Regions from separate parts of the Peribacillus sp. YIM B13481 genome, predicted to be linked through region 3. Evidence: riboswitches for the same ligand, from Rfam matches in the RefSeq annotation. Region 3 holds a riboswitch; each other region holds the start of a gene.
What was found. A riboswitch is a leader RNA that binds a small molecule or an ion and turns the genes downstream of it on or off. The one in region 3 is predicted to bind thiamine pyrophosphate.
Positions count from the first base shown of each region.

Region 1: linked by a shared signal. The riboswitch ahead of thiC (phosphomethylpyrimidine synthase ThiC) and the one ahead of thiT (energy-coupled thiamine transporter ThiT) in region 3 are both predicted to bind thiamine pyrophosphate.
Region 2: linked by a shared signal. The riboswitch ahead of ACFX4X_RS02600 (ABC transporter substrate-binding protein) and the one ahead of thiT (energy-coupled thiamine transporter ThiT) in region 3 are both predicted to bind thiamine pyrophosphate.

Region 1 is NZ_JBHZPE010000022.1:47,751-58,090, reverse strand. Features, by position in the region: gene ACFX4X_RS14120 (glycerophosphodiester phosphodiesterase) at 1-122, shown strand, start outside; gene ACFX4X_RS14115 (hypothetical protein) at 546-767, shown strand; gene ACFX4X_RS14110 (hypothetical protein) at 916-1,374, shown strand; gene ACFX4X_RS14105 (PdaC/SigV domain-containing protein) at 1,766-2,662, opposite strand; gene ACFX4X_RS14100 (histidine phosphatase family protein) at 2,765-3,298, shown strand; gene ACFX4X_RS14095 (HAD family hydrolase) at 3,474-4,262, shown strand; TPP riboswitch at 4,378-4,492, shown strand; gene thiC (phosphomethylpyrimidine synthase ThiC) at 4,628-6,409, shown strand; gene ACFX4X_RS14085 (DUF3231 family protein) at 6,646-7,155, opposite strand; gene ACFX4X_RS14080 (hypothetical protein) at 7,247-7,390, opposite strand; gene ACFX4X_RS14075 (spore coat protein) at 7,554-8,183, shown strand; gene ACFX4X_RS14070 (carboxymuconolactone decarboxylase family protein) at 8,255-8,620, opposite strand; partial or broken gene ACFX4X_RS14065 (cytochrome c oxidase assembly protein) at 8,734-9,424, opposite strand; gene ACFX4X_RS14060 (DUF2243 domain-containing protein) at 9,489-10,007, opposite strand; gene ACFX4X_RS14055 (manganese catalase) at 10,308-10,340, shown strand, end outside.
Region 2 is NZ_JBHZPE010000002.1:226,159-236,498, forward strand. Features, by position in the region: gene ACFX4X_RS02580 (TatD family hydrolase) at 1-272, opposite strand, end outside; gene ACFX4X_RS02585 (ABC transporter ATP-binding protein) at 291-1,031, opposite strand; gene ACFX4X_RS02590 (ABC transporter permease) at 1,015-1,797, opposite strand; gene ACFX4X_RS02595 (thiamine-binding protein) at 1,794-2,078, opposite strand; gene ACFX4X_RS02600 (ABC transporter substrate-binding protein) at 2,090-3,094, opposite strand; TPP riboswitch at 3,229-3,338, opposite strand; gene ACFX4X_RS02605 (protein-glutamine gamma-glutamyltransferase) at 3,607-4,434, shown strand; gene rarD (EamA family transporter RarD) at 4,525-5,454, opposite strand; gene ACFX4X_RS02615 (amidohydrolase) at 5,529-7,130, opposite strand; gene mbcS (acyl-CoA synthetase MbcS) at 7,277-8,860, opposite strand; gene ACFX4X_RS02625 (alpha/beta-type small acid-soluble spore protein) at 8,995-9,201, opposite strand; gene thiI (tRNA uracil 4-sulfurtransferase ThiI) at 9,284-10,340, opposite strand, start outside.
Region 3 is NZ_JBHZPE010000006.1:97,095-107,434, reverse strand. Features, by position in the region: gene ACFX4X_RS06375 (alpha-ketoacid dehydrogenase subunit beta) at 1-7, opposite strand, end outside; gene pdhA (pyruvate dehydrogenase (acetyl-transferring) E1 component subunit alpha) at 7-1,119, opposite strand; partial or broken gene ACFX4X_RS06365 (transposase) at 1,849-2,015, shown strand; gene iadA (beta-aspartyl-peptidase) at 2,069-3,253, opposite strand; gene ACFX4X_RS06355 (hypothetical protein) at 3,449-3,757, shown strand; gene ACFX4X_RS06350 (transglycosylase domain-containing protein) at 3,956-5,992, opposite strand; gene ACFX4X_RS06345 (universal stress protein) at 6,292-6,819, shown strand; gene thiT (energy-coupled thiamine transporter ThiT) at 6,904-7,485, opposite strand; TPP riboswitch at 7,592-7,693, opposite strand; gene ACFX4X_RS06335 (cation diffusion facilitator family transporter) at 7,929-8,816, shown strand; gene ACFX4X_RS06330 (histidine kinase N-terminal domain-containing protein) at 9,051-10,160, shown strand.

The DNA of each region.
Region 1 (10,340 bases), on a different contig from region 3:
CGGACATGAAAAAAGCTCTAGAATGGGGTGCAACGGGGCTGTTTACGAATTATCCCGATGTATTTAACGAGGTTCTTAGAGAGTATAAGCATGAAAAGCACAATGACAATGTGAATTTATAAGGTTACTAAATAGGTGTTTCATAGGTGAGCCCCGGTTTTCCGGGGCTTTTTTTATATGAACCGGATTCAACTTAATGAAGGGCAATTAATCCTTGGGAGAATTAAGTGTTCATAGGCTTAGTAAACTTTGTTGGCGGTTATATCAAGAATACCTTAGGAGGTTGATTATGAAGGCTGTAACTTTTCAAGGTGCAAAAGACATATAGGTAAAACAAGTAGAAGATCCGAAATTTCAGCAAAAGGATGAAGCTTATCAAATCTTTTATGGTCACGAAGATGAATTCATTGATTGGTGCTAAACTCCTAATGGGAAGGTGATTTTAAAAAACAATGCATCGATCTGCATGGGCTTTTTTATTAGGGACACAAATAGATTGAAATTATTGTTATATTATGGATATCGTATAAAAAAGGTGAAAAAAGATGAATGATCATTATGCGCGTGAACTGAAGAATATCAGGATTACACTGATTTTCTTGACTATTATCGTTGCTTTTGTTTCAGGTGGATCCGGGAATGTGACGATTGATCCTATGAATGATGGAGGGTATAATGTGTATCCTCAGGCCAGTTATTCCAATATGGTCGATGGGAAATGGACTTTTTGGCGTGTTGACTGGCAGTACAGATTTAAGCGGAGATGAAACATTCAAAATCTATTATTATGATAGGGAAAAAGATGAGTTGATCTTCAAAAAAGCAAAGATGCTAAGTGATCTTGAATAAGGGTTATTAGTAAGGCAATGAAGTATTATATTATATAATGATAGTAAATAAAAGGAGGGTGTTCAGATGGTATTTAATTCGGCAGCGGAACTTTGTGATGGGATTGAGGTAATGTACCCTTCCTTTCACGTCCAAATGACGATAGAAATCGTCGATAAGAGATTTGGGCCTGTAAGGGCGGAAGCAGAGATTGCCATCAAGCCTGTCAAGTCAAAGGAATATCTAGAAGTATTTGTGGAAGAACTGGAATCGGAGCATATTTTTGCTGATGAAAATGGCAGTATATATGGCAGCTTCGGCATCGATCAAAGCATCCAGATTTATGATGAAGTCCTAACTACCATTCCATTCGAAGAGTTAATCGGAAAAGAAAACTGGAAAGATGTGGTGGGTGTATCCATCACGGAGGATATGCTAAAAGAACAGCTGGAAAAAGCCCTCAATGATTATCAATTCAGTGATTTGAGCGGAAAATATAAATTCAGGAAAAGATGCACGATTACTGAACTCCAATTTTTGAAGTAAAAAAAAATGGAGAAGGTAAAAAGCCTTCTCTATTTTCATTATTCTTGGATCATATTAAAGCTGTTTTGGTTAGCATAACAAGCCTTCTTTCTTCGTATTCGGTCCCATCTATCCATATCAGGTAAACCCTATACACTCCTTATTCTCGTCCTTTAACTAAGAACATCTTCGCATTATGTTTACATCAGATAAAAGTAAGTTCGGCATTGGTTAAAAACATATTCCCATCAAATATCTATTATTAAAAAAATCCACTTTTTTGAATGCGATGGTAAGTATGAATGAAATCGCATCAGACTGTGAAATATGGTTCTATATTTTTCATCATTTGTTAGATATATTGAATGTAAGGCACTAAAAAAGCACAGGAGTTAGCCCCTGTGCCACGAAATTATTTATAAACCTTACTTGGGATTTTTACTGCAGGGCGGCCAAATGCATAAGGAGCTACTTCATATTCCTGGAATACGAGATAGATCCCCCCATTTGTATAATAGAACTGTGAATCCTTATTGACGGGAACATCGCTCTGTTTTTTAACATAAAAACTATCTCTTTTCCTCATGTAGTCAAAAGCATATTTCTGCACCTTCGTATATTTCACTTTGGATGTGAGGATTTCACTGATTTTCACCTGTTTACCGGAAGACACTTTAAAATTATAGGATGTTGTGTATCCCATTCCATGAGCTCCACCGCTATAGGAGTAATCGTCAATAAGAATGCTTAGCTTTTCATCCTGGTTGAATTTCACTTTATACGAAATACTGTAACTATACTGGCAAGTGTATGGGGATTCTTTGCACCATTCCTCATTTTTATCTTTTTCCCTATCCTTTTTTGCTTGCAGATAAAAGGAATAGGCATCCTTGGCATGCTTAGTTAACACCTGATTAATTTTATCCTGAGCTGCTTTATTTTTTAGTCCTGATACTTGCGGATACGACAAGTCACTAATATTTTTATACTTTTTCTTGGTTATCTTCACATTGCTAAATTTTAAATATTTAGTAGATACATAGGCTTTTTTTCCATTGTACCGAATTTCCGACCAGCCGGATTTTGTTTTCGAATAAACGGTTACGGCTTTCCCTTTCTCCAACGATCCTACTTTTTTATAGCTGGTGCCGGGACCACTTCTAACAGATAAAGGGGAATTCTTCGTGTTTACCGTTGCGTTTTCTGTAGTGGCTGCGGAGACAAAGTCGATTTTTATCAGTAAAAAAGAGATGCATGTAAAAGTTAATGCGACAGCAAGGAAAATCTTAGTGAAATTCTTGGATAGCATTCAATTACCACCTTTGTATAATTTTTACATTACCTATTATATAAGTTGGTGGATCAAATAGAAAGTTAATTTTATAATTCAAAAGCTAAAGAGGAGAAAGAAATGAAAATTGGTTTAGTACGGCATTTTAAGGTGGCACATGAATTCCCTACTGGGAAATCTGTGACGGCGGATGATATGAAGCAATGGTTTGTGGACTATGATGCAGCGGATATTATTTATGGAACGACTTTACTTGGCGTGGAGGAATGGCAGGAATGTTATTGCAGTGATATGTCGAGAGCTGTCAAGACAGCGGAACATATTTATCCAGGTACGGTTCATCGGATGGAGGAGCTGCGGGAAATACCTTCTCCCCCTCTCAAAGGGAAGGTGAAGCTGCCGTTCATCCTTTGGGCCATCTGGATTCGCTGCTGCTCGCTGTTCAACAAGGAGACAAGGGCGGAAATTAAGATCGCCGAACGAAGGATCAATAAAGTATTGGATGAAGTTTTTGCAAAGGGGGAAAGGGATGTTCTGATCGTGAGTCATGCCGCCCTAATGGTTTATATGAGGAAAGAGCTGATCCGACGGGGGTTCACCGGTCCAAAATTCAAGATTGCCGGTAATGGAAAGCTGTATGTATTCGAAAGATGATAAGTCAAAAATATAGGGTTTCCCGCCATAGAAGGTAAGTCTGGTATATTGAACATTTTGCTTAAGAAAGATGCAGGCCTTTTCCGATTAGTTATTCTTTTTCCGTTGGTTGTGGTTTATTATTGTAATAGTGTAATTTTTACGAATTCAATAATAGGGAAAGAGGTTGGACAATTTGGTGAAGGCAGTTTTTTTTGATTTAGATGATACATTACTATGGGATCAGAAAAGTGTAAAAGAGGCTTTTGTGGCCACATGTGAAGTGGCTAAGGAGAAATATGATTTAAATGTCGACGAGTTTGAAGAAGCGGTTCGGAAGGAAGCGCGTGAGCTTTATTCTTCTTACGATACCTATGGATTTACACAAATGATCGGAATCAACCCATTTGAAGGACTGTGGGGAAATTTTCAGGATGATCATGATGAATTCCGGAAGATGGCCGTGATTGCACCAAATTATCGGAAAGAAGCATGGACGAGAGGCTTGAAGGCATTAGGGATCGATGACCCGGCATTTGGGCTCGAACTGGCAGAACGTTTCCCTGCAGAGAGACGTAAAAAGCCATTTATTTATGAAGAATCATTCCGTGTGTTAGATGAATTAAAAGGGAAGTACAAAATGCTATTGTTGACAAACGGTTCTCCTGAACTCCAAAATACTAAACTTGAAATTACACCTGAACTAGTTCCTTATTTCGATCAAATCGTCATTTCTGGAGCTTTTGGACGAGGTAAACCGGATGCCTCCATTTTTGAGCATGCTTTGGAGATCATGGAACTTGATAAGGATGAAGTATTGATGGTCGGCGATAATTTAATGACGGATATCCTTGGAGCATCACGGGTAGGTATAAAGTCGGTTTGGATAAATCGCCATGATAAGGAACGGAATGAAGTGCTTCCAACCTATGAAATCAAGCATTTAGAGGAGCTTTTCCCAATCCTTGAGAGCCTGGAAAATTAATTGGTGATCCTTCTCCAAGTAACGAATTTGGAGAGAGTGACCTAAAGTATTAGGACTTTCAAATTATATACAGAATGAAAAGGGTGATATATAGTTACCCTGTAATCAATTAAATTATTCAGACTAGGGGTGTCCAATAACAGTTGGGCTGAGAGAGAAGCGCTTATGCTTCTTAACCCTCAGGACCTGATCTGGTTCATACCAGCGTGGGGAAGTTAGAATCTACTAAACAATGACATTTCATTTGGTCATTTCTGTAGTCATACTAACGTTAGCCGGGTCTTAAATATGAGATCCGGTTTTTTCGTGCGAAATGGATTGGATTTTGTCCTTTTTAAATGAACTTAAAAAGGAGAAATGAAATCATGATGAGTAATTCAGTAAATGACATGAACGTTTCAATTATGTCCAGTTTTGCCGGGAGTAAAAAAGTGTATGTTGAGGGATCGAGACCTGATATTAAAGTACCTATGCGTGAAATTAAACTAAGTCCCACTACAGGTGCATTCGGCGAAGAGGAGAATCCGCCTTTGCGGGTTTATGACACAAGCGGTTCATATACGGATTCAGAATATCCCATTGATATTCATAAAGGCCTTGCCCCGATTAGACGCAATTGGGTCTTGGAACGTGAAGACGTTGAAGAGTATGAAGGACGTGAAATAAAACCCGAAGATAATGGGTATAAAAAAGTGGAGTCACAATCCAAAGCTGAAATTTTTCCGGGATTGAAAAGAAAGCCATTGCGCGCAATGAAAGGGAAAAACGTAACCCAGCTTCATTATGCCCGTAAAGGTATCATCACCCCAGAAATGGAGTTCATTTCAATCAGGGAAAATGTTGCCCCTGAGTTTGTAAGAGAAGAGGTAGCTAGCGGTAGGGCGATCATTCCGGCAAATATTAACCATCCTGAAAGTGAGCCAATGATCATCGGACGTAATTTTCATGTGAAAATAAATGCGAATATAGGAAACTCAGCTGTTAGTTCATCGATCGAAGATGAAGTGGAGAAAATGACTTGGGCTACACGTTGGGGAGCCGACAACATAATGGATTTATCCACCGGAAAGAATATTCACACGACCCGGGAATGGATTATCAGGAATTCACCAGTGCCAGTTGGGACGGTTCCAATATATCAAGCATTGGAAAAAGTGAATGGAGTCGCGGAAGATTTAAATTGGGAAGTTTTTCGGGATACATTAATCGAGCAGGCCGAGCAAGGTGTCGATTACTTCACCATACACGCTGGTGTGCTTTTGCGGTACATCCCTTTAACAGCAAAGCGAGTTACGGGAATTGTTTCACGAGGGGGGTCCATCATGGCACAATGGTGCTTGGCCCACCACCAAGAAAGCTTCCTCTATACTCACTTTGAAGAGATTTGTGAAATCATGAAGGCATATGATGTTTCTTTCTCATTAGGTGACGGCCTCCGTCCTGGATCCATTGCAGATGCAAACGATGAGGCGCAATTTGCTGAATTGGAAACACTGGGGGAACTGACGAAGATTGCTTGGAAGCACGATGTTCAAGTCATGGTGGAAGGACCCGGTCACGTACCGATGCATTTGATTAAAGAAAATATGGATAAGCAGCTGGAAGTCTGTCAAGAAGCTCCATTCTATACCTTAGGACCTTTAACAACGGATATAGCTCCTGGATACGATCATATTACTTCTGCGATTGGTGCTGCAATGATTGGATGGTTTGGAACTGCCATGTTATGTTATGTGACACCGAAAGAGCATTTGGGACTTCCGAATAAAGAGGATGTTCGAGTAGGGGTCATTACTTATAAAATTGCAGCCCACGCAGCTGACCTTGCAAAGGGCCATAAGGATGCACAAAAACGGGATGATGCCCTTTCGAAGGCTAGATTCGAATTTCGTTGGAGAGATCAGTTCAATCTTTCTCTCGACCCTGAAAGGGCGGTTGAATATCACGACGAAACTCTTCCGGCTGAAGGTGCCAAAACAGCCCATTTCTGTTCAATGTGCGGACCTAAATTCTGCAGTATGAGAATCTCCCAGGACATCCGTGATTTGGCAAAAGAAAAGGGCCTGGGTTTTGAGTCGGTAATCGATGAAGGGCTTAAAGAAAAAGCGAATGAATTTAGGAAAACGGACGGAGAAATCTATCAATGATTCGGACGAAAGGGAGAATTCGATGAATCGGGTAATCCAGATAAAAGTTGAAATGAAACAGTTGGAAACTCAATTGGAACAGCTAAAAAGAGAGCTGAACATTTTTCGGGAGAATTGTAATCATGAATTTGTAAAAAATGATTATAGTCAACAATGTACAAAGTGCTACTTAATCGAAAGTCTGCAATGGTAGTGATTCCTTAATCGTCCTTTCGTTATCGGAATTAATCCCTTAATCATGTGGGGCATTCAATCATAAAGTCAACATGATTAAGGGGATATTTCATTACAAAATTTAATCTTAGGAAATGAGCACCCAATGCTGCTTTTTTTGCATTGAATTGTGCGAACATCACTGCGATATCTTCGCGGATGCATTGACCCATGATCTGGCTGCAAGCAACTAATCCTGCATTAATATCGATTGATACTGAAGCAGAGATTTCAGGATCTTGAAGACGTGCCCCAACGGGAATATCCTCTAAATTAGCTTTAGGCCTTTCAGGTGGTGATGGAGGCAGTCCTACGTTATTTTCTTTTAATAATAATTCAATTTGGTCATTTTCCTGTTTCCCTTGATTTATCACTTCTACAAGTAATTTATGCAGGTCCTTGTCACCAGTGTGATTGAGCATTGTTTGATGACATGCAATTAACCCTTTTGTTGTTGTTAGAAATGCCCATGTACCAAATACCTCTCCGTAATGCATAGGCTCTTCTTTTGGGTTTCCGCTTAAAATTCCCATAACCATCCTCCTTGAACTATTTTACGCATTTAAGTTACCCTGTACTAATCCTGAATCCATGAGTTAATGTTTGGAAATGTTAGAGGGTAATTTAGCCTTTTATTCCTTGTAGCCATTCTTGATAACATTCATCACAGAGCATTTCATTTCTATCCGTGTCAGTAACTTGAAATGTTACGACATGGATTTTTTTTTCTTCCGTGTCATCAGTACAATAGAAGCATTTATGAGTCATTTGAAATCCTCCCATACATATAAAGTGTTTATAGTTTAGAACATCAGGCTTTTTTTATACAGACAACATGATGTAGGGCGGAAGAGTTTAAATTGAATAATCCTGTTGGTTTTTAACATACTAAGCTTGTTCACATCATTGATGAAACGAGGAGGGAAATAAAATGCAAAATCAAAATCAACAAGGTCAAGTACACCAGAACATGCAAACGGGTGCTATTCCCCCACAAATGAATCACGGTGGTCACGAAGTATTCGATGTACATGAAGTGTTGTCGGGAACGATTGGAACTTTAAACACTTACATGCTTTTGCGTCAGCATGCTCAGGATCAGGAATTGATGGACATTCTGGATCGTCAATATCAGTTCATCCAAGATGAATATAATATTTCATTGGAGTGCTTCCAAACGGGTCAAGATCCTTCTAAACCAACCCAGAGCTACAAAATGAATCAAGGTAATGATTTTATATATGGATTGACACCAACCCAGCCAAAGAAACCTTTGCAATCCGTGTCGGAAATTACAGATGAGTGCATTGCAGGCTTGATGCTTGGAGCTGTTAAGTCTGCAGCATCCATGAAAGCGATGGCAGCGCTTGAAATAACGAATCCGGTGGTTCGCCGTGTGTTTGCAGATTCCGTTCCGAACTGCATTGAAATGGCATATGAGATTTCGTTATATCAAAACAAACATCATTACTACCAAGTTCCACAGCTTGCACAGCAGGATATGCAACAAATGATGAATTCATATGCACCCGCACAAGGAAATAACAACATAAGTCATTAAATGACATGGTTTTTGGATTCCTTTGTCAAACAGAAAGAAGGGGTAGGACAAATTGTCCTATCCCTTCTTTATCATTGTTTCATCTGATTTATTTCCTGAATGCATTCCTGGACGAGGGTTACAGCCTGACTCATGGTGGCTCCTCCGCCAAATGCTGCGGTCACACCAATGGCTTCAAGAATGTCTTGTTCGGAACAGCCTTGATCAAGACATCCTTTAGTATGATAGATAATACAATATTCATCTTGCGAATATAAGCTTATTCCTAGTGCGATAAGCTGTTTTTCTTTCTTGGATAATTGTCCTTCTTTAAAGCACTCTTCCGTAAACGAATTGAATTTCTCAGCTAAATCAGGCATTTTATGCGTAAAGGCACCGATTCCAGCTTTATAATCACGAAGAGCATTTTCAGTAGAATTGTTAGCTTCAAATTCCATTTTCCATTCAGCTCCATCCTAAATTTTTTTCATCAAAAATTAGTATGAGCTAAACAATGAACGATTAAACAGAAACACAGGAGTTTACCGAAGTAATCATAGAACCGTCCTTCCTACAAGGCAAGTGATCCATTAGGCCGGGTGGCTTTGAACCATTGATAGCATAGGATGCAGATAAGTGTAACGTCGATGGCATCACCGGCATAGTACATTAACATTCCTCCATTTTCCGCTTGGAGGATGGGCAAAAATATATTTAGAAAGGATATCATGGCCGGCCAGTGAAATTGTAAATACGATAGCTCGAAACATGAAGCTGAACCTGTGGGGCGCAGGGTCCATATAAATCATAGACGCAGTGAATAGATAACCCGCTATGAACACGTGAAAATGCACTAATGCATGTAGAAGGGCACTTTGATGCATCAACCCATATAACCCAGTCGTATAAAGTATCCAGAGTCCCCCAATATTTAGCGCGGAAGCAATGGTTGGATTACTTAAAATGCGCAGCGGCCAACTTTTCAACAACTTTGAAAGGCGTCTTGCTGATTGTACATCAAGTGTTCGCAGTGCAAGAGTAATGGGAGCAGCAAGCACGAGTAGGATGGGTGCAATCATTCCAAGCAGTAAATGACCAACCATATGCGCAGTGAAGTCCATATGCGCGCGATTGTCTATGGGGCCAATGATTGCAGAAGCTGCACAGATGATGCCAAGGATCCATAAGAACGTACGGTATAAGGGCCATTTTTGATAGCGGCGGCTCGAAATTACGACAGCTGCAATATAGATCACTATAATAAGCGCGGGTAGAATTAATAAAATCGATTCAAAGAGAGCTCCATTATCATTTTGAATATGACCATTACTGTGCATAGCGGCCTTCTGCTTTCATTTTAAGTAAGCTGCGCCGAGTTCGAATGATAAGGGAAATGCCGATCAAAATCATGACAGTGGCTGCAATGTTCCAAATCAAGTCGTATGGGAGAATATCGACATTGTAACGGATCTGATGAAGACGCATGAGCTTGTGCTGGATGGTACCGTCATCTAACTGAAAAGAACCTGCCCCTAGCAATACTCCCCCTGTCCACCTTTTCAGCCATAAACCCTTTCGGCGGCGAAGGTCAGCGAACATGAACAAAGACCCGACAGTCGCGAACCAGCTTAGAGCATGAAATAAACCATCCGAGACAAGCCCAATATTGGATGTGGACTTGTCATAGAAGTGATGCCAATGCAATAGCTGATGAAAGATGGCCTCATCGATGAATGCAACCAGTCCGATCCCGAATAGAAAACCTGACCATAGATTACGAGCGGAATAAGTATAGCGGATTTTTGAAATAGATTGATCTTTTTGATTTCTGGGCTTGAAATCCATTTTCCTTCCTCCTTTTAGTTTTCTTAGATATAGTATTTTTTCCTTTATTTGGTTCTTTGTACTTTACCCAGTATTGTAAGGTTATAGACAGGGGAAATGGACCTTTAATAACACTTATTTATTGAGACGGTCATGAATTTAGATATTCCTTAGCTTTCAGTTCAGTTATCTTTTTTAACCACATAACAATTTTTTCTAATTCCTGTTCGTTATAACTGAAATCATGTTTCAAGGATGGGCAAGCGGGTAAAAAAAACCGTATTATATAAAAAACCTACTACAATAAAAGGAGGAGTTAATATGTTTCGTCATCAAAAAGAATTGCAATTTGAA
Region 2 (10,340 bases), on a different contig from region 3:
ACAGCAACCATATTATGACGATGTTCCCGCATCCAATACAATAATTCGTTCACTTCCTCTTTACTCGGGAGGGGCTGCTCGGGATGAAAGCCGAAGGCAGGCTTAATTCGTGAATCTTTGAGTGAAAGCTGGTCATTGTTTATGGAAGAGGTTAAATTCATGGAAACTGTCACCAATGATTCCAAATGCACCTTTTCCATATCAGAGAGAATCTGCTTCTGTTCACTTTCATCATACCTATCCAAATGGATATGGCTGTCGATGATCTTCATTTTCAATTTCCTCCTGACTTAAGAAAGGGTTGGCTTTAGTGCGGCATATAATTCTCTCTTCAAATTTAAAAATTCATCACTTAGAAATTGTTCCTCACTTCTTGGCCTTGGAAATGGAACTTTCACTTCTTTGATGACAGCAGCCGGTTTTGCTGATAACACATAAATTCTATCTGAAAGGAAAACCGCTTCATCTATGCTGTGGGTAACAAAAAGCACAGATCTCCGATTTTGTTCCCAAACAGACAACAGCCATTTTTGCATTTCCAATCTTGTCAGTTCATCCAGAGCAGAAAAGGGTTCGTCCAGGCACATCAAGTCCTGTCGACTTAAGATGCTTCGAATGAAAGCGGCCCTTTGCTTCATGCCCCCAGATAATTCATGCGGATATGCCTTCACATACTCTTCTAATCCAGCTTTCAACAAAAGGGCTTTTGCCATTTCTTTGTCTCTTATCCCAGCAAGCTCACTTCCAAGCAAAACATTATCCAACACCGTTCTCCAAGGTAAAAGGGATGGCTGCTGCGGCATATAGCTTATATGGCCCTTAAAGCCATTTATCTTTTTACCATCCAACGAAATGATGCCCTGATCCGGCTTCAAAATACCGCCTATCAAGTGGAACAACGTACTTTTACCGCTGCCAGATGGTCCTAGGATTGTGACAAATTCCCCATCATCTACATGGAAATTCATATTCTCTAAAATATTCTGTTTACCATCGAAAGCAAAGGAGACATCTTTAATTTCCAGCATCATCCCTTTCACCCTCCTTTCTCTTCCATGAAACTAAATATTTCTCCAGGAATGTGATGATTCCAAAAAAGAGAAGGCTCATTCCCATAATGATGAAAATGGCAACAAACACCCGATCTGTCCGAAACGCGGAGGAAGCGAGCGTCATATAAACACCAATCCCCGATTTAGCCCCAAGCCATTCCGAAATAACCGCACCCATTATACTATAGGTGGCCGAAATTTTTAGGCCTGAGAAAATGAACGGGATCGAGTGGGGAAGTTCCAGCTTCCAAAATAACTGGTTTTTCCCCGCTCCCATCATCTTGAAATAATGCTTAAGTTCGTAAGGTGTCTGGCGAAAACCGTCCAATGAAGCAACCGCAACCGGAAAAAAACATACGAGTGAAATCACAATTAACTTAGGCAGCATGCCAAAGCCAAACCAGATCACTAAAAGCGGTGCCAAAACTATGATTGGTATATTTTGCGAGAGTATGAGCAGAGGATAAACCGCGTCCTTCACACCTGGAAATAGGTGTAAGATTGCAGCAATCAATAAACCGATACAGCTTCCAATAAGAAAACCCGATAACGCAAGCTCAGTTGTTGATATAAGGTGTCCAAAAAGATTACGGGACGACTCAATTCCTTCAATGAAAATGGCTGATGGAGCGGGAAGCAGCCATTTTTCAACCTTTAATAAGACTGTCATTGACTCCCATACTATCAGCAAACATAATAAAAGAAAGAAGGGAGCCCCCTTCTTCCAAATTCCCCTTTTGATCATGCCCGATATTTCTCCGTTAACGTATCCATCGTAATCCCGCTTGGCTGATATAGTATCTTCACTTGGGAAATGACATTCGGCGAGCCTAATTCAATCATTCTTACATTCATTTTTTCTATCACGGCAAAAAGCTCGGATAGCTCACCCTCCATTGTTGTTTCTAGCGGGTGAACCTCATACTTGACACCTGATTCATCAATGATCTTGATTGCTTCATCGACCATGGGGATGACATTTTCCCCTTTAGGAATGATTTGTATACTAATTAATGAATTGGCCATTGTATTTCCTCCTATTTTGGTAAAAATTCATTGGTAAATGCCTTTTCAGGATTGAAATCACCTTCAAGAAGCTTATTTTCCTTCATCCAATCACTATAATTCTTCCAGATTTCAAGCTTTTGTTCACCCCAACGCGGAGCATCATCCTGATACTTATCTGCAAGCCACTCCTGGCTTTTCTTCACTAGTTTTGGATCTAGATCAGGTGCAGACTTAATTAATATGTCCGCTGCATCATCAGGATTCTTAATTGCAAACTGGTACCCTTTCGAAGCTGCATGAACGAATGCTTTAACAGTCTCAGGATCCTCTTTTATCATCTTTTCATTTGTTGTCAAAACAGGCGTATAGTAATCCAGCTTATCAGAGTATTCGGTTAAGTAAACCATATTAAGCTTTTCATTCCGCAACTCAGCCTCGATACCTGTCCACCCATAATAAATCCAGGCGAAATCTATATCCCTTTTAACCGAAGTGAAAAAATCTGTGTCCCCTGTATTCACTATATCCACTTTATTTACATCGGCATTTTCTTTTTTCATAAGTGAATCAATAATGGCCTTTTCAACTGGAGACCCCCAGCCACCATACGTTTTCCCTTCAAAATCCTTGGGAGTTTTAATGTTTTTTGCCGCAGGTGAAGCGAATCCAGAGGTATTATGCTGGATGACAGCAGCTAGCGAAACAATCGGAACGCCTTGCACGCGGGCCTGCGTAATGCCCTCCTGGTAGCTCACGCCAAATTCAGATTTCCCTGAAGCCACAAGTTTATCAGCTCCAGCTTCGCCTGGCATGATAATTTCCACATCCAGACCTTGTTCTTTGAAATACCCTTTTTCCTTGGCTACATACAATCCTGTATGGTTTGTATTCGGTGTCCAATCAAGCACGACCGATACCTTTTTTAATTCTTTATTGCCTTCTTTTTTAGATGATTCTTCTTTTTCATTAGTTCCGCCTGCCCCACATCCAGCCAAAAGGAACAACGAAGTTAACAGTGGTAAGAATTTATTCAAACTATTATCCTCCTACACATCATATAAGATCCATATGCCGAAACCATAATGAGGCGCCAGGGTCCATTCCAATACCGGTAAAAAAACAAAAAACGCCCGAAGATGAATTCGGACGCTTAACATACAAAACAGAAAGTCAGTAATAATATGTTCCCTCCGCTGGCATCATCCAGATCAGGTTCAAAGAGTCAGCATCTAAAGGACGCAATCTCAGCCAGCAGTACTGGCCCCCCTACATTTCTCGCACATATGAACTTTTCTCTCCCATTATATCAATTCATGGGGAAAAAGGAATACTAATTTGCTTCTTCTCATTAATTGGAAAGGTTTCCCTTGCGTTAAAGGATATCTAGCAAAACATCATGCCATTCCAATCATTCTCGTTTACGTGCCTGACACGTTCAAAGAGTCATTTCCTTGCAGGTATTCATATAATGAGCATAACCTGTGGACATTTTTTGTGTACTGGTTTTATAAGCCCTTAATTTCAAAAGCAAAAGGTGGATATGATCATGATAAAGATTAATCACAAATTATTAGATGTCAGTCACATCCAACCAGGTATAGCATCTGCTAAATCGCTTGAAATTCTCCAATTGCTAGCGGAAGATTCTAACATTTTTGAATATCGGAGCTTTGGATACCTTAATTTCGATATACAACTGAGGCACCGAGTCATCGAGGCAGCTTTTGCGTTGGATAAAAGTGATGCAGAATTTTCCACACTTGAGGAATCGGCATCCAATAAACAATATTGGCGCCTTTCAAAGGATGGCACTTTTACCCTTCAGCCAGGGATTGCCCCTCATGTTGCACTCCTGGACATTTTCTTGAATGGAACGCTTTACGCTTTCGAATGCGGTACAGCGATAGTCGTCACTTTTTTAAAGGCCATTTTGGATTTAATCGGCCCTAGGAATTTCGACTATCTTTTTTCAAGCCTATTTCTATATGACTGGCGCCCTCCGAAGAATATGGCTCTTCATGTTCATCAAGGAACGGATTATTTACCAGGGGATTGCCTTTACTTCAAAAACCCTGATCACGATGAGGAAACACCTGAATGGCAAGGTGAGAATGCAATATTATTAGGAGAAGACCTCTTTTATGGCCACAGGATCGGGATTACCAATGCACAGGGTATCATCGATGAACTAAATAGCAATAGAAAGCCGAATGCCGCCATCTCAGCATTCCTGACAAAGCATATCATTAGCCTGGATAGTTCCTACTATAGACAATTCCAACCAACTATCTCCCGTGCAAAGCCCGTTCACGGTCTTGTCAGCCTATCTGATTTGATTGTTTCTGAAATAGGTCCGAGGATTTATCTTTCATGACTCAAGCAATTCTCCTGCCGTAAAACCGGTTTCTTTAAATATAGGCAAAAAAAATGCTTGGGGATGGAACCACCAAGCATTTTTTCTTATTCACGCACCGATGTTCCCTTTGCCTTTAAACCTGCGTGCACTTGCCTGACCCCATTTCGTAATGGATAGTGTATAAACAGCCAAGGCTGACCATATGAACAAAAAGGCTAAAAGATGCGCTTTTGTAAAACTTTCGTGATAGACGAATACCCCGATCAGTAAGGATAAGGTCGGAGCGATATACTGAAAAATCCCAAGCATCGATAACGGGATCTTCTCCGCCCCCTTTGCAAAATATAAAAGAGGCAAGGCCGTAACAATCCCACCGCCCACCAACAGCAAGCTTGTGCTTCCTGCTGTAAAGAATTGCATTTCTGATTGGTTCATCAAGTATATCAGGTAACCCAGGGCAAGAGGCGTTACCATCATCGTTTCGAGCGTCAGCCCGATCGCCGATTCGGCTTTGATCATTTTTTTTGCCAGGCCGTATAATCCAAAGGTCATGGCCAAAACAAGAGAGACCCACGGGATCGTACCGAAATGAATGCCTAGGATCAAGACCCCGATTCCTGCAAGCAGGAACGACATGATCTGTGCCCCGCTCAATTTTTCTTTTAAAACTATCACTCCCAATAGTACACTGACTAGCGGATTGATATAATATCCAAGGCTCGTGTCAAGGATCCGTCCTGAGTTAACGGCCCAGATGAACACTCCCCAATTAGCTGTAACGAGCAGTGAGGCCGTTAGTAACGCCGCAAAGAGTTTGGGATTTCCCAATATGTTTTTGACATAATCAAGAAACGCTTGTCGTTTTTTCATGAACATCAATAAAACCAGCATGAAGACGAAAGACCATAATACCCTCTGAGCCAAGATTTCTGTAGCTCCGACTCCCTGAAGGAACTTCCAGTAAATTGGCACGACTCCCCACATCATATAAGAAAGGGCTGCATAGATCGCCCCTTCTTTTTGTTCATCCACTTTCATAACCTGCCTTCTTTCCATTAATTCCTTTATCGAATTCTAACTATTTTGCGTATCCATTTCTTTTTTTGCAACTGTTATTTTTTATCATACATGATTCTGTCATCTATGACCGTCATGACCGCCTCAACTTTCAGGAGATCATCCGGCACAACAGCAAAGACATCCAGATTAAACACGGTAAAATCTGCATCGTACCCTTTGATGATCTGACCGCGGCGTTTTTCCTGGCCGATAGCTGCAGCACTCCCTTTTGTATAAAGTGCGAAGGCATCATGAACGGAGAGCCTTTCATCCAAGCCATATACGGTACTGTCCTCACTGTTGATTTTCGTCCTTGTGACAGCAGCATGGATGCCCAAAATTGGATTTAATGGCTCTATAGGCGCATCTGACCCTCCTGCACAAATGATGCCCATATTCAAATAGGTTTTCCAGGCATAGGAGGAATCCAATAGATTGGCTGGAACCTTTTCTTCCACCCACGGAAAATCGGACGTGACGAAACCTGGTTGGATATCAAATATGACCTGCAGTTTTGCCGCCCGCTCCAGCAGCTCCGGCCGGACGATCTGCGCATGGATGAGCCGGTCCCTCTGTCCCTCTTTTGGGGGGATGGCTTCAATTGCATTCAAGACGTATTCAAAAGCGAGATCGCCAATGGCATGGACAGCAATCGGCATTCCGGCATCCCTTGCTTTTTTCACCCATTCCTGAAGCTCATGCTCAGTGAATATCGCGACACCGTTCGTATCCCTTTGATCTGCATAGGGTTCGCTTAACAGGGCTGTGCGTCCGCCTAAGGAGCCGTCGGTAAATATCTTCATGCTGTCGAACTTGATATATCGCGTACCTTCTTGATAGCTGCCGCCTGCTTTCAGCATTTCTTCTAACGCTTCGTGATGGACGAGTAAATTGGCGCGAAAGGCCATTTCCCTGTCCTCGATTACCGATTTAAACGCCTGATATGTCGGAAGGAAGCCATTATAGTAATGGAGGTCTTCAGTATGTCCGCCAGTCAAACCTAGCTTATATGCGTCTTCTATGGCCTCTATGAGTGCGTTTTCGATATACTCTTGGTCAATGCCAGGAAGGCTGTCTAAAATCAGGTTCTGCGCCTGGTTTTCTTTAAATAAACCATTTAAACGACCTTCTGGATAGCGGCAGATCACCCCGCCTGACGGTTCTTTTATATCTTCTTTAATACCCGCTTCCAAAAGGGCGCAGGAATTGACCACCAAGGCATGGCGGCAGATCCTTTTCAATACGATGGGATGTTCTGTCGATATCGCGTCAAGCTCATCCCGTAAAATCAATTCAGGACTGGGCCATTCATTTTCATTCCACCCTTCGGCAACAATCCACTTTCCAGCAGGGGTCTTTGAGCACTTTTCCTTCAAGGCATTCATGATGGACTCCCTGCTATCCATCAAAGAGAGGTCTAGACGAAGCAGTCTTTCACCATGCCCGACCAAATGAAGGTGACTATCCACTAACCCTGGCAGCATCGTTTGTCCTTTTAAGTCGATTTCCCTGGAAATATTGCCGGCATATTTACGTTCTAAATAGTCAATGCTGCCGGTATCAACAATTACCCCCTTTTCAGTGAAGAGTGCCTCCACTTGATCTTTTTCTTTAATCATCGTATAAATCGCCCCATTGAACCATAACGTTCCCATCCCGCTCTACACTCCTTATTAAATGATTCTTTCCCTTCAGATATGCAGTAAGTGTACCATCTCAATTCACGGATTCCCATATTTATGATTATGCAAGCCTCTGTTAATAAAAAAACGTCAGCCGGGGGCTGACGGAAATGCTTTCGTTAATTATTAAGTAGTGCTTCTTCCCTTTTCCGTAAATCCACCCGTTTGATTTTACCCGATGTCGTTTTGGGAAGCTCATCTAAAAATTCGATTTTCCTTGGATATTTATATGGAGCAGTCAATTCTTTTACGTGCGATTGAAGCGTTTTGATCAAATCTTGGCTGTCCGGATCGATATCATCCATCAAGACAACATACGCCTTGACCACATTTCCCCTTATTTCATCAGGACTTGCTATAACGGCACACTCTTTCACATATGGATGCTTAACGAGTGCATCTTCCACTTCAAACGGTCCAATGGTATATCCCGAACTGATGATGATATCATCAGTTCGACCCTCAAACCAGAAATAACCATCTTCATCCATTTTCGCCTGATCGCCGGTGATATAATAGTCCCCACGGAATTGCTTCGATGTCCGCTCGGGATCTTTAAAATATTCTTTAAAAAGAGCAGGTGTATCGATATGTACGGCAATATCCCCGACTATACCAGGAGAACAGGGTTTACCGGAATCATCAATGATTTCCACATGGTTGCCCGGAGTCGGTTTGCCCATGGAGCCCAATTTAATATCCATGCCTTTTGTTACACCTACCAAAAGGGTATTTTCGGTTTGTCCATATCCATCGCGCACTTCAATATGGAAATGGTTTTTAAAGACCTCGAACACTTTTTGATTTAAAGGCTCTCCCGCTGATACTGCACTATGAAGATGGGATAAATCATAGTCATCAAGGTTATCCACCTTTGCCATCAACCGATACTCGGTTGGTGTGCAGCATAACGCATTCACTTTGTATCCCTGAAGCAGCTGAAGATATTTTTTCGCCTCGAACTTCCCATGATAGGCAAGACCTGTTGCACCCGTTCCCAATACAGCCAGGAACGGACTCCAGATCCACTTTTGCCACCCTGGGCCTGCCGTTGCCCAAACCACATCCCCTTCGCTGATGCCCAGCCAGTTTGCAGCAGACGTTTTTAAATGGGCATAAGCCCATCCATGTGTATGGACAACCCCTTTTGGATTACCTGTCGTTCCGGAAGTATACGATAAGAACGCCATATCCTCACTCTTCGTGTCGGCCATTGGCAGCTGATCGGATTCATCATCGGCAAGCTCATTCAAATCCAGCCAATTTTCCATTCGTTTTCCGATTGAAAACTTCAGAAGGCTTTCCGCTCCCTCTATTTCATTCAATTCATGAGTATATTCATGAAAACTGACGATTCCTTTAACATCACCGTGGTTGACTCGATACTGCAAGTCCTTCGCACGAAGCATTTCAGAACAAGGGATGACAATCATGCCAATTTTCAATGCGGCTAAATACACTTGATAAGCTTCTACTAAACGAGGGATTATGATAAGGACCGTATCACCTTTACCCAGCCCTTTTTTCTTGAAGGCATTTCCAATTTTATTTGCACTATTTAATAAATTCTCATATGTAAGTTGTTTTTTATCTCCGGTTTCGTTCTCCCAAAGTACAGCAACTTTTTCCGGATCTTTTGCAAAACGTTCCATTTCACTCACTAAGTTGTAATGTTCCGGAGCTAATAAATCTTTACGTTTCATTTTTTTCCCCTCCATTTATGAACTCTTAGTACCTACTCATTATACAAGATACTTCTCTAATATATCCATGTATTTTTACAAATAAATAAAGAGAGCGGGTTTTAGAACCCGCTCTCTGTAGCCATATTATTAAATTATCTGTTGAAACCTCCGCCTAATTGTTGTTCAGCCATTTGAACAAGGCGTTTTGTGATTTCCCCACCAACTGATCCGTTAGCGCGAGATGTTGTATCGGCACCAAGTTGTACACCGAATTCTGAAGCGATTTCATATTTCATTTGTTCTAGAGCTTGTTCCACTCCAGGTACCAATAATTCGTTTGAGCTGTTGTTGTTTGCCATGAGTTTTTCACCTCCTTGTGATTATAGAGTGTGTTAAAACACATGGCTTCATTCGCACAATATCATTGGTAATTACAGGATATTAAAACAAGTCTTCCATCGCTTCTTCCCTATCGAATGTCTGACCCGGTTTAACCGTCAATATTTCTGTTTCGGAGACCGCTTTTTCAATCAATGATTCAAAGTCAACGAAGCTCTCATAATAATTGACTTTTTCACGTTTCGGTTTCGTTTTTGGGCTTGCCGGCGTAAAGACCGTACAACAATCTTCGTAAGGCAGATTGGATATTTCAAAAGTATCAAGCTCTCTTGCGATTTTAATGATTTCCGTTTTATCCATCGTAATCAGCGGACGCAGGATCGGTGTATTCGTCACCTCATTGATGGCAAACATGCTGCTCATCGTCTGGCTTGCAACCTGTCCAAGGCTTTCACCGGTGATCAGTGCCATGGCTTCTTCCTTTTCACGGATTTGATCGGCGACCCGCATCATTAAACGTCGAGTTGTTGTCATTGAGTAGTTTTCCGGGATCTGTTTTTGAATCAATAATTGAATTTCAGTAAATGGAACGATATGCACTTTCATGCTTCCACTTATTTCAGCAAGCTTGCCCGCCAGATCAATGACCTTTTGACGTGAACGCTCACTTGTGAAAGGCGGGCTGTAAAAATGAATCGCTTCTACGTCCAACCCGCGTTTCATCGAAAGGAATCCTGCAACAGGGCTATCAATCCCGCCTGAAAGCATCAGCATTGCCTTTCCGCTTGAACCGAATGGAAGACCGCCTGCCCCCTGGATGATTTCACCCGTCAAATAAACGGCTTCGCGTCTCACTTCTACCAGCAGGTTCAAATCAGGGTTCTTTACATCCACTTTTAAATTTTCTGTATTCCGAAGCAAATGCCCGCCGAGTGCCCTGTTAATTTCATCGGTATTATATGGGAAATCCTTATCTGCGCGTTTTGTCGTGATTTTGAATGTATTTACCTCCTCAAGAGTATGATTAAGGTAATACAACGCTGCCGTTTTCATCACTTCTAAGTCGCGTTCAATTTTTATCGCAGGACTTAAAGACTGGATCCCAAAAATGCCTTTCAATCGGTCAATGACAGGCTTATGGTCCACACCGTTCAGGAGA
Region 3 (10,340 bases):
TGCCCATTATTTCTTCACACCTTTCTTTAAGATTTGGTTCAATTCCTGCTTCTGTTCCTTTAGGTGCCATGACTCCTCAGCATATACATGTTTAAACATTTCGAGCGGATTGGATTTCGGATAACCTTCCGCCTTTTGGAGGTGAGCATCTATCAGTTCGTTGAATTGTTTTAACACCATTCCTTCCTGTTCTTCATTCCAGTAACCCTCTTTATTCAAATACTTTTTAAGACGCGTTATCGGATCACGATTTTCCCTCCAGAACGTTGAAACTTCGTCCTGATCGCGATATATGTTCGGATTGTCTGCAGTAGTATGGGCACCATAGCGAAAGGTTATGGCTTCGATTAAAGTAGGTCCTTCACCTTTAAGCGCCCTTTCGACAGCCTCTTTTACAGTCAGCCATACTGCAAAGATATCATTTCCATCCACTCGAACCCCATGTATGTCATAAGCAGCAGCACGCTGGGATATAGTTTTAGATGCTGATTGCTTTTCAAAAGGCACACTGATCGCATAGCCATTATTTTGGCAGAAAAAGATTGTCGGGGTTTTATAAACACCTGCAAAATTCAGTGCCTCATGAAAGTCCCCTTCAGAAGTGGCACCATCACCAAAATAAGCAATGCTTACATTCTTTTCCCCTTTAATTTTACTTGCCCAAGCCGTTCCTACCGCATGAACCATTTGAGTGGCAATGGGAACACTAGGAGGTAATATCCTTTTACCTTCCGGACAAATTGAACCCTCAAAATGTGCCATCCAGTATAGGAAAACACGATACAATTCCTGTCCATGAATGATTGCCGCTCCATGATCACGGTATGTGGGAAACATCCAATCACCTGCCGACAACGCTAAAGCGCTTCCTGCCTGGGATGCCTCCTGTCCTTCGAAAGGTGCATAAGTTCCCATTCTGCCTTGGCGCTGGAGATTAATTGATTTACGGTCAAATGTTCTGAGCAGTAGCATGCTCTCATACATCTTTAACATCAATGATTTATCGATTTTCCCATCAATCGTTCCAACTATTTCTCCGTCAGGTGTCAATACACGAAACATTTCCGGCTCACCTTCATTTGAATACGCTTTCATTATTGGGTTTCCCGTCTTTTCCATTTCATTTCTCCCCTTAAGATAGATTTGTTTCGCAAACTTACCAAGGATTTGAACAGTCATGAAATAACAGCCCAAAAAGTTTTCATTGGTCTTTTATGTCTGTGAATAATTACTGTTTCATAAACTACATTTGCTTATATAAAAGGATAATACATCCAAGATTTTAATAATATGTTAAATAGAATGAATTTTTCGTATATTACCTTTATTTAGAATGTGTTTTCTTATATCTCACCTTCATTTTGAAAATAATCCCGATTATGGAAAAATCCAATGTAAAACCAGCGGGTTACCGGCAAGTTTGGGGATAAGCTCCGACCTTTTCAAGTCACTTGTTAGCTAGCATCCATTCAAGGGCTGCCTAAATAAAACAAGTACATCCACTATCATCAAAATCAGGATCGAGCACAAAAAGACCCATAATAATCATGGGTCTCAGACTGTTGACAAACTCGATAAATAATTGAGTTTGTCTACGTTTTTTTATGGCTTGTACAATTTGAACGTTGATTGGAACGTAGGGCACTCCCTTTCCGTGGGCGCTCCTCCCTCGGCTTGCGCCTGCGGGGTCTCGCACCTTCCGTTTCATCAACTTTGTTATAAAATTAAAATCTTTTGCCTACAGTCTTTATTGTTTAAAATAGAAGCATAAAAACTTGGGGTGATAAGGATGCTTCCAAACATGATTCTAATCAGCGAAATCAACTTGAAATGATTACTTTAGATTAACTGGTGCCAGCGAACCATTTGGTTCGAAAAGTGGAGGCCGCCATTGACTTCGCATTCATATATGACTTGGTGAAAGATATGTATTCAGAGGTAGACGCCCAAGTACTAATCCAGTTATTTTAGTTAAACTGACATTTATTCAATATACCTTAGATATTCGCTCGATCGAGGTTTACTTTACCAACAAGATTTCATTTTTCCTTACCCCACTACACGGGTATTAGAAAGATCTATTTTCAAATGTGCCTTTCACGACCGCTTCACCATCTTTGACCATGATTTGCCCCATCGCGATAACCCTATTTATTTCTAACGTTTGTTTCTTCAATATGATGATATCGGCGTCATTCCCTACCTCAAGCCGGCCCTTCTTAGTGAGGTTTAAAATATTTGCCGGATTTTCCGTCACAACTCGTATGGCATCGGCAATTGATACTCCATCCTCGATGACCGCATCTACGACAGAATCATATAAGGACATGCATGTACCAATGTTCAAACCGCGCAGGTTGCCACTGCCATCGAAGTCAGGCAGGCTTGCTTGCCCATCTGAAGTTAAGGTGATCTGCCTGATATCTACCCCTTCTTCTAGTGCTCTCTTTATTGCTGTACTTGCTTTGACCTCCCCTTCTTCAAGGAACTTCTTGATCGTACTTGTCGTAAAATCAATAAAACCCCCTTTTTTTGCATATTCCATCCCTGCTTTGAATAAATGCGGATTTCGATTTATATGTGTAGGGTAAAACTGTGTGATCGGTATTTCCGTTGTCTCGACAACTTCTTCAATTACCTGCAAATGGTTTTGACTGTCGCCGACATGAATGTTGACGATACCGCTTTTCCCGGACAACAGACCTCCATTACGCGCTTGAGAGGCCAATTTAGCCAGTTCAGCTACAGTCGGCTGTGAAGAACGATGATCGGCAATGGCAATTTCGCCAACACCGATAATTTTATCCACAAGAATCAAATCATCTTCGATCTTACCGGTTAACGTCTTGACTGGAACTTGATAGGAACCAGTCTGAACGAAGCAGCTAATACCTTCTTCTTCAAGCGCTCTCGCTTTAGCGAGCAGTGCTGGCATGGTCCTTGTCGTCCCATCTGTTCCGATGACCCCTACCAATGTCGTTATACCCGCTAAAGTGGCATCTGTTAATTGGATTTCTGGTGTCCTCGTTTTAAAGCCCCCTTCCCCACCTCCGCCGATAATATGTACGTGAGCATCTATAAAACCCGGAACCACAATTTGGCCACTCGCATCAATCACTTTCATTTCAACGAACTCTGCAGGGACATCAATCTTGTCCTCAATGAAACCAATTTGCTTTCCAACCAAGAGAATATCTTTTTGGCCCATATATTCCGGACCATAAAGCTCCCCATTTTTAATAAGTGTTAACATAGTTCGTTCCCCCTCCAAAAATTGAAATTTTCAAATAGGTTTCAAAATCTTTCACTCGGGTAAATATACAACATGACCCGCTAACAATTACATAAAAAGGACCAAACATACTTGTTCATTTTAAAAAGTGTTGTAGCTGAATTGACATCTTGATTATGCTTTTCCAAAAGTATAAAAACAAAAGGAGTAAACGACATGAATAAAGTGATTTCTTCTGATATTAAAACAAATAAAAGATTATCCATGCGACAAATCATGAACCTATATCAAGTTACAAAAGAATTTAAAGGGAATATATATTTTATCTGCAACCATAAATTGGTCGATGCCAAGAAACTTTCGACTTTCGTATCCTTTGTGCTCATTCTTCAAGAATGTGCAACCATGAAAGTCATACTTGAAGGCGAGAATGTACATGCCATGCTAGAAAAAGTACAGGCTATTTGTAAAGAAAATCATAAAAGTGCATTTGGATTCCAATTGAACCAAACCGTTAATATTTAAATGATTCCAACTACGTCATGAAGAGGGTGTATAGAAGTGAGAACCATTTTAATGGTGATAGGCGCAATCGTCGTAATCGGCATAATAGCAAATCTCATTTTTTAATGAATGATGAAAGACTGTCAATGATTGACAGTCTTTTTTTTTATGCTAATTTATTGGAAAGTACGAGCGTGCCATGCTCCCATTTCATGAAAATTACCACGGCACATCCCAATCCCTCCATTTTTTCAAACCATTCCGAATTTCTTTTCCTTTATCAATCCAATATTGCTTCCTTTTGTCCTCCTCTTCTTTCTTTACCTGTTGCTCAGCTATAACTGCCTGTTGTTTAGCTATAAGCGGTCCGATATCTTGAGTATTAAAAGATTGAGATGCTTGATTCTGTAATGCTCTCGACATTATTTTTTGAAAGATGATTGCAGTTCCCTGACTGCTGTGTGTCGTTAAATAATGCTTTTCATCCGTTTTATCATATCCAGCCCATACTGCACCGACCAACGAAGGTGAATAACCGATGAACCATTGATCTTTAACCCCTGATATTCCTTCGATGGGAACTTGTGTTGAACCTGTTTTACCTGCTATTTCATAACCCGACACAGCTGCGTTTTTCCCTGTGCCATATTCCACTGTACCAAGCAACATGGAATTCATTTTATCGACGACGCCTTTAGAGGTTACTTTGGTGCTTTCCTTTTTCCAGGCGGCTACCTCTTTTCCATCATTATTTTCTATTTTTACAATGGCATGGGTTTCCATACGTTCCCCGCTGTTGGCGAATGCTGAAAAGGCTCCTGCCATCTGAAGCGGGGACACACCTTTCTTCATCCCTCCTAAAGCAAGCGAAAGATTTCGATCATCCTTTTCATAAGGAATCCCAAACCGTTTAAGAGAATCCAGCCCCTTATCGATGCCAATCTCATTCAAAAGCCAAACCGTTGGTACATTCAAGGAATTCATCACCGCTTCATACATGGGTACTTCTCCTTTATATACACCGCTCAGGTTTGTTGGCTCATATTCCCCAAAGCTCATTTTTTCATCCTTCAAAGGGGCAGTGATACCGTATCCCTCTTCAACCGCTGGAGTATAAACGACAAGTGGTTTAATGGATGAACCTGGAGATCTTGTCAGCTGGGTTGCCCGGTTATATCCCATAAATTGATGCTTTCCTCTCCCACCGACAATTGCCCTTATCCCTCCTGTTTTAGGATCAAGGAGGACTGATCCACTTTGAACCATTTCTCCTGTACTCGTTCCAACTGGAAAATTGGCTTCATTCGCATACACGGATTCTGTAGCCTGCTGCATGGATTGGTCCAGTGTCGTGTATATTTTATAGCCCTTTGAAAGCAGGTCCTCAAGCTTTATTCCATATTTGCTTGATGCTTCCGATAAAACATGATCCACATAATAAGGGTACTTCCCTTTTAATGGATCGGTTTCCTTCTCCCCCATGAGAAGTGTCACTGTATCTTTTTTTGCAGCCGCTGCTTCATCCTTCGTCAAATAACCATGTTCCGCCATTTTAGAAAGAACCAAATTACGCCGCTTCACTGCCCCGTCTAAGTTCTTATATGGATCAAGTTTGGATGGCAAGTTAATGACACCTGCCAGCAAGGCTCCCTCGGCAACGGTCAATTCAGAGACCTCTTTGGAAAAGTAAATATTTGCGGCCTTTTTAATTCCCCATGCCCCATGGCCAAAATAAACTTGATTCAAATACATATCCAGAATTTCATCTTTTGTATATTTATCTTCAACTTCCTGGGCCAGAAAAAACTCTTCAATCTTCCTCTTCAGTGTTCGATTCGACTCCAGCATCGTAATCTTCACAAGCTGCTGGGTAAGTGTGCTCCCTCCTTCAACAACACTTCCGGCCTTCGCATTTTTAATCAGCGCTCGCAAAATCCCTTGATAATCTATGCCGTGATGTTCATAAAAACGGTGATCCTCAATGGAAACCACCGCTTGTTTCATATGTTCCGGTATTTCATCTATCGAAACACCTTCGGATTTATTTGCCGTGATCGTGCTGGCAAGATTTCCATCCCGATCATAGATTCCTGTTGGTTGCTGAAGAATATTTTGAAGATGGCTTATATCTGCAACCTGTCTGAAATAAAAAAGTGAACCGGCGCCTAAAACCACAATCACCAATATAATAATTAGACCTAATTTCACTAACCCTCTCATTTGTACCCCCATTTTCCAATCTGCGACATGTTTCATTAAAAATATTTTACCCCTTTTATTAAAGAAAACTCGTCGATTGACTAAAAGGCCTAAGCTAAGTCGCCTTTTCTTTAGCACTATACCCGGGTATCGGTTTCCTTGCCGATGATACCCCCTTCACCGAATGAAAAATAAGCCCGCCACTAATTGAAGGACCAGGATTTCATCCTACCATTTTTAATAATGACCGTATCTATCCTTTACCCGTAATTTGCGATCAATATACCGATTAATGGCGTGAAACCCTTAAAAAGTGGGTATAACACTTTAAATACTTATAAAAGGGGAGAGATGGCATGAAAAAAAATTTAAAACATATTGTCGTCGCTTTTGATGGAAATGAAGAAAGTAAACGTGCCGTGGAATATGGAGCAACATTGAAAAAGGCCTTTCCTGAGGCCGAGCTGACCGTAGTTCATGTCCTATTTGATAAGGTTGAGCAGCGTATCATGGGAAACGCCTCGGCGCCGGGGTTTGTACCGGCTGCTGGATTTTATGTGGATCCCGTCCAGACACACCCCGTCGTTGAAGTCGAACAACCAGAAATTCAAATGGTCAATGACACCCCTTCCGCCGTTGAGAGTAGTGTTCAGAACGCAGAAAGTAATACGTTGAGATTGCTAAGTGAATGTCAAGTCAAGGGGAAATTCGAGATATTGGAAGGACATGCGCCAGATAGCGTATGTGAATATGCGGCAAGAACTGCTGCCGACCTCATCGTTGTAGGCAATAGCGCTAAAAGCGGTTTGGAAAAATTCTTTCTTGGCAGTACAAGCAGCTCCATTGCGAAAAACGCACCCTGTTCGGTATTCATTGCAAAATGAGGATTGAGCCGTTTCGCCCTGTAAGACTCAATTTGCTTAATCTCCGAAAAAAGCCGAATTCTTTATAGAATCCGGCTTTTTTTGTTAATAGGCTTTTTTCAGTAATACACTTGAAGCAGCCGAATATAACATCATCACCACAAGGGCCGATAAAATAAAACTGATCAGCATATAAGTCCCATTATAAATGAATGAATAAATCACTACTGGCTGTCCTTTTGGAGCTGCAGAGCCAAAAAACACGATTCCGGATATGAAATGACACAGAAACCTCAGAAAACTGCCCAAAAACATGCCGCCAATCCCATACCACTTCGCTTTGGAACGCTTTTCCTCTTTATAGCTATTTACAAACTTATTCATGAATACACCGGATATCCCGACAACCGTAAAGGCAAGATAATAATCAATGAAGCCTTGAATCGGCGTGCTGATCCATGCTGTACCACTGACGATCTGCAAAAGCCCAAGTAACAATCCGGTTAACATACCACCTTTGATGCCCCACCGATATGCCATCAGAAAAATCGGTACCATGGCTATTGAAATCGAGCCTCCTTGCGGCCAGATTCTTGAAAAAATGAATCCAGAAACCAAATCCAGTAATAAAGCCAGTGAAGCAAAAATGGCAACCTCTGTCATGAATAACGTTTTATTTTTCATCATGTCTCTCCCTTCTCCAAAAATGAAAAGTGTCCATGAGTTCCCTCCCTGCCAGATTTTGCACAAACAAAAAAGCAACACCGGGGCGGTAGTGGATGCCCAGTATTGCTTGTATCCAAAACCACATCCCTACGCAAGTGTTAACTATCAGGTTCATAGGGTCTGAACTCAACCGTTCACTCTCAGCCTTTTGGCTCCCCTTGTGGAAGTATTTAATTTTCGATCCTCGGTTAGAATATACTACTAGTTTCTATAAAAGACAACTTAAAGAAAATGTCATATCATAAAAACTTACCACTCCCATATTTATGGGGGTATCCTTTCTTTTAACCAACTTCAATACACCTGCAATTAACCAGGTTAGATGGCTAAATGCAACAACTTTTCTATAGACTCACTAAGGTTTGTTTTGATATCTTTTAATTTACACCGGGGAGGGATTAGACATGGATAAACATTCGATTTCAGCTGAAAAAGGCGCATACATAAGCATTGCCGCTTACATATTCTTGTCTGCTCTTAAATTGTCATTCGGTTATTTCGGTGATTCTAAAGGGCTTTGGGCAGATGGTTTAAATAATACGACCGACATCATCGCTTCCATAGCCGTATTGATTGGTTTGAAAATTTCGAAGAGACCTCCTGATGATAATCATTCATATGGTCATTTACGGGCGGAAACCATAGCCTCGCTGGTAGCTGCCTTCATCATGATTACCGTGGGCATCCAGGTTGTTTACAGTGCTATAGAATCCTTCTTCCAGCAAGATTCAACAACCGTTCCAAATATGCCGACCGGTTATGTCGCTCTTTTCTCTGCAATCTTCATGTACGGAATCTACCGTTATAACTTAGCGTTAAGTAAAAAGATCAACAGCTCTTCCATCTACGCCGTTGCACAGGATAATCGTTCCGATGCCCTTGTCAGTGTTGGTGCTTTTATAGGAATCATCGGTACTAAGATGGGAATCCCTTGGCTGGATGCGATAGCTGCTGCTGTAGTAGGGATCATCATCTGCAAAACGGCCTGGGATATCTTCCGTGATGCATCCATCTCTTTAACCGATGGTTTCGACGAGCAGCTCCTGCAAAAGATCGGACAAACCATTATACTGACAGAAGGTGTTAAGGACATGAGTGAAATTAAAGCCCGTATGCACGGAAGTGAAATCCTGCTCGAAACTACCGTACATGTTAACCCTCTTTTGACCGTCATCCAAGGTCACGATATTACGGTTAAAATCGAAGAGAATCTTTTGAAGGAATATAACATCCAGCATGTGATCGTTCACATTGAACCATATGCATTTAATAAAAAAGGTAACCGTCATTAACTTTGCGGATACCTTTTTTTATTATTAAATCCTGCAATTCCTTTAATAAAACTGTGTCAAAAAAAGGTATTTATCGATTAATTGCCGAATATTTATCCAATTGACACATGTGTAAAAAACATTAATCTGTTATCATAAAAGCAAAATAATTATTTTAATATTTTGTATTTTATTCAAATAAATTAATTTCTGGGTCGAAAGTAAAATTCATTTTCCTACATTATGGAGGGCAAAATGGTATCTAATCGAGAAATGACCATTCACTTTTTATCTTCTCAAAAAAACAGCATCATTTCCAAATGGAAAGATCAGTTGCTCCATTTATCGGACGGATATATGGGGTATTTTAAAGGGGAAGTGGAAAATATTTTCAATCTGCTAATGGATCAGCTTGGGAAATCGGATACTGACATAGACGATGTACTGAAGGTCGTAGGTGAAAAAATTGCGTGTGATCGAGTTAATAAACAATTGGATATGGAAAATTTCTTTTCCACTGCAACCATCGGCAGATCCACCATCGTTGAGCACGTTTTGAATTCCGAGGCAACGAAAGAAGAAGTATCCGATTTAATTAAGCAAATAAACGTTTACTTCGATAAACTAATTCATTTTGCATTATCCTGTTATACCGAATTGAAAACGATGGAACTTAAAGAACGCTATCAATTCATTAGCCCAAACCATAAAGACCGTTTGACGCTCCTTGGCCAAATGACCTCAAGCTTCGTCCATGAATTCCGAAATCCACTGACTTCCATAATGGGATTCATACAATTGTTACAGGCAGAGCAACCGCAGATAAAATATCTTGATATCATTTCAAAGGAATTGGATCAGCTCAATTACCGGATCACACAATTTCTTAATATTTCCAAAAAAGAAACTTCAGAAGCACAAACTGATCTATTTTCGATTGCTCAGCTAGTGAATGAGGTAATCGAATTTTTATATCCCAGCATTTTGGAAGTAAATGCTTCGATAACATGTAATATTGCCGATGATGCCGTCATTTCCGGTTCTAAAGAAGAGTTTCGCCAAGTTTTACTTAATATTATTTTAAATGCTCTTGATGTGGTCGCCGGAATGCCATCCCCGTCCATTTATATATCAGGCTCTGAATCACCACCCGGCATTCTTACTTTAAACATTTCCAACAATGGGCCAAGAATACCGGACGAAGTCCTGCCGAATATTTTTGAACCATTCATCACCACAAAAAAAAGGGGAACGGGATTGGGACTATTCGTCTGTAAAGAAATCGTTTTAAAACATCAAGGAACCTTATCCTGCCACTCTACCGATTTCCTGACGACCTTTTCCATACAATTGAAAACTAAATAATGGATAAATATCCTTATTTCCTTGGGTTTTCAGTTTGAAATTTTTGACTGATTGACGTCCAGTTACTTATACTAATAGTTAGGTTCCACTACTAATCGAGGTGAATGACCAATAGATTGAAAATAAAAACCATCATAATTTCATACAAGATAAACGATACTTATTTTTCTTCTAACATTT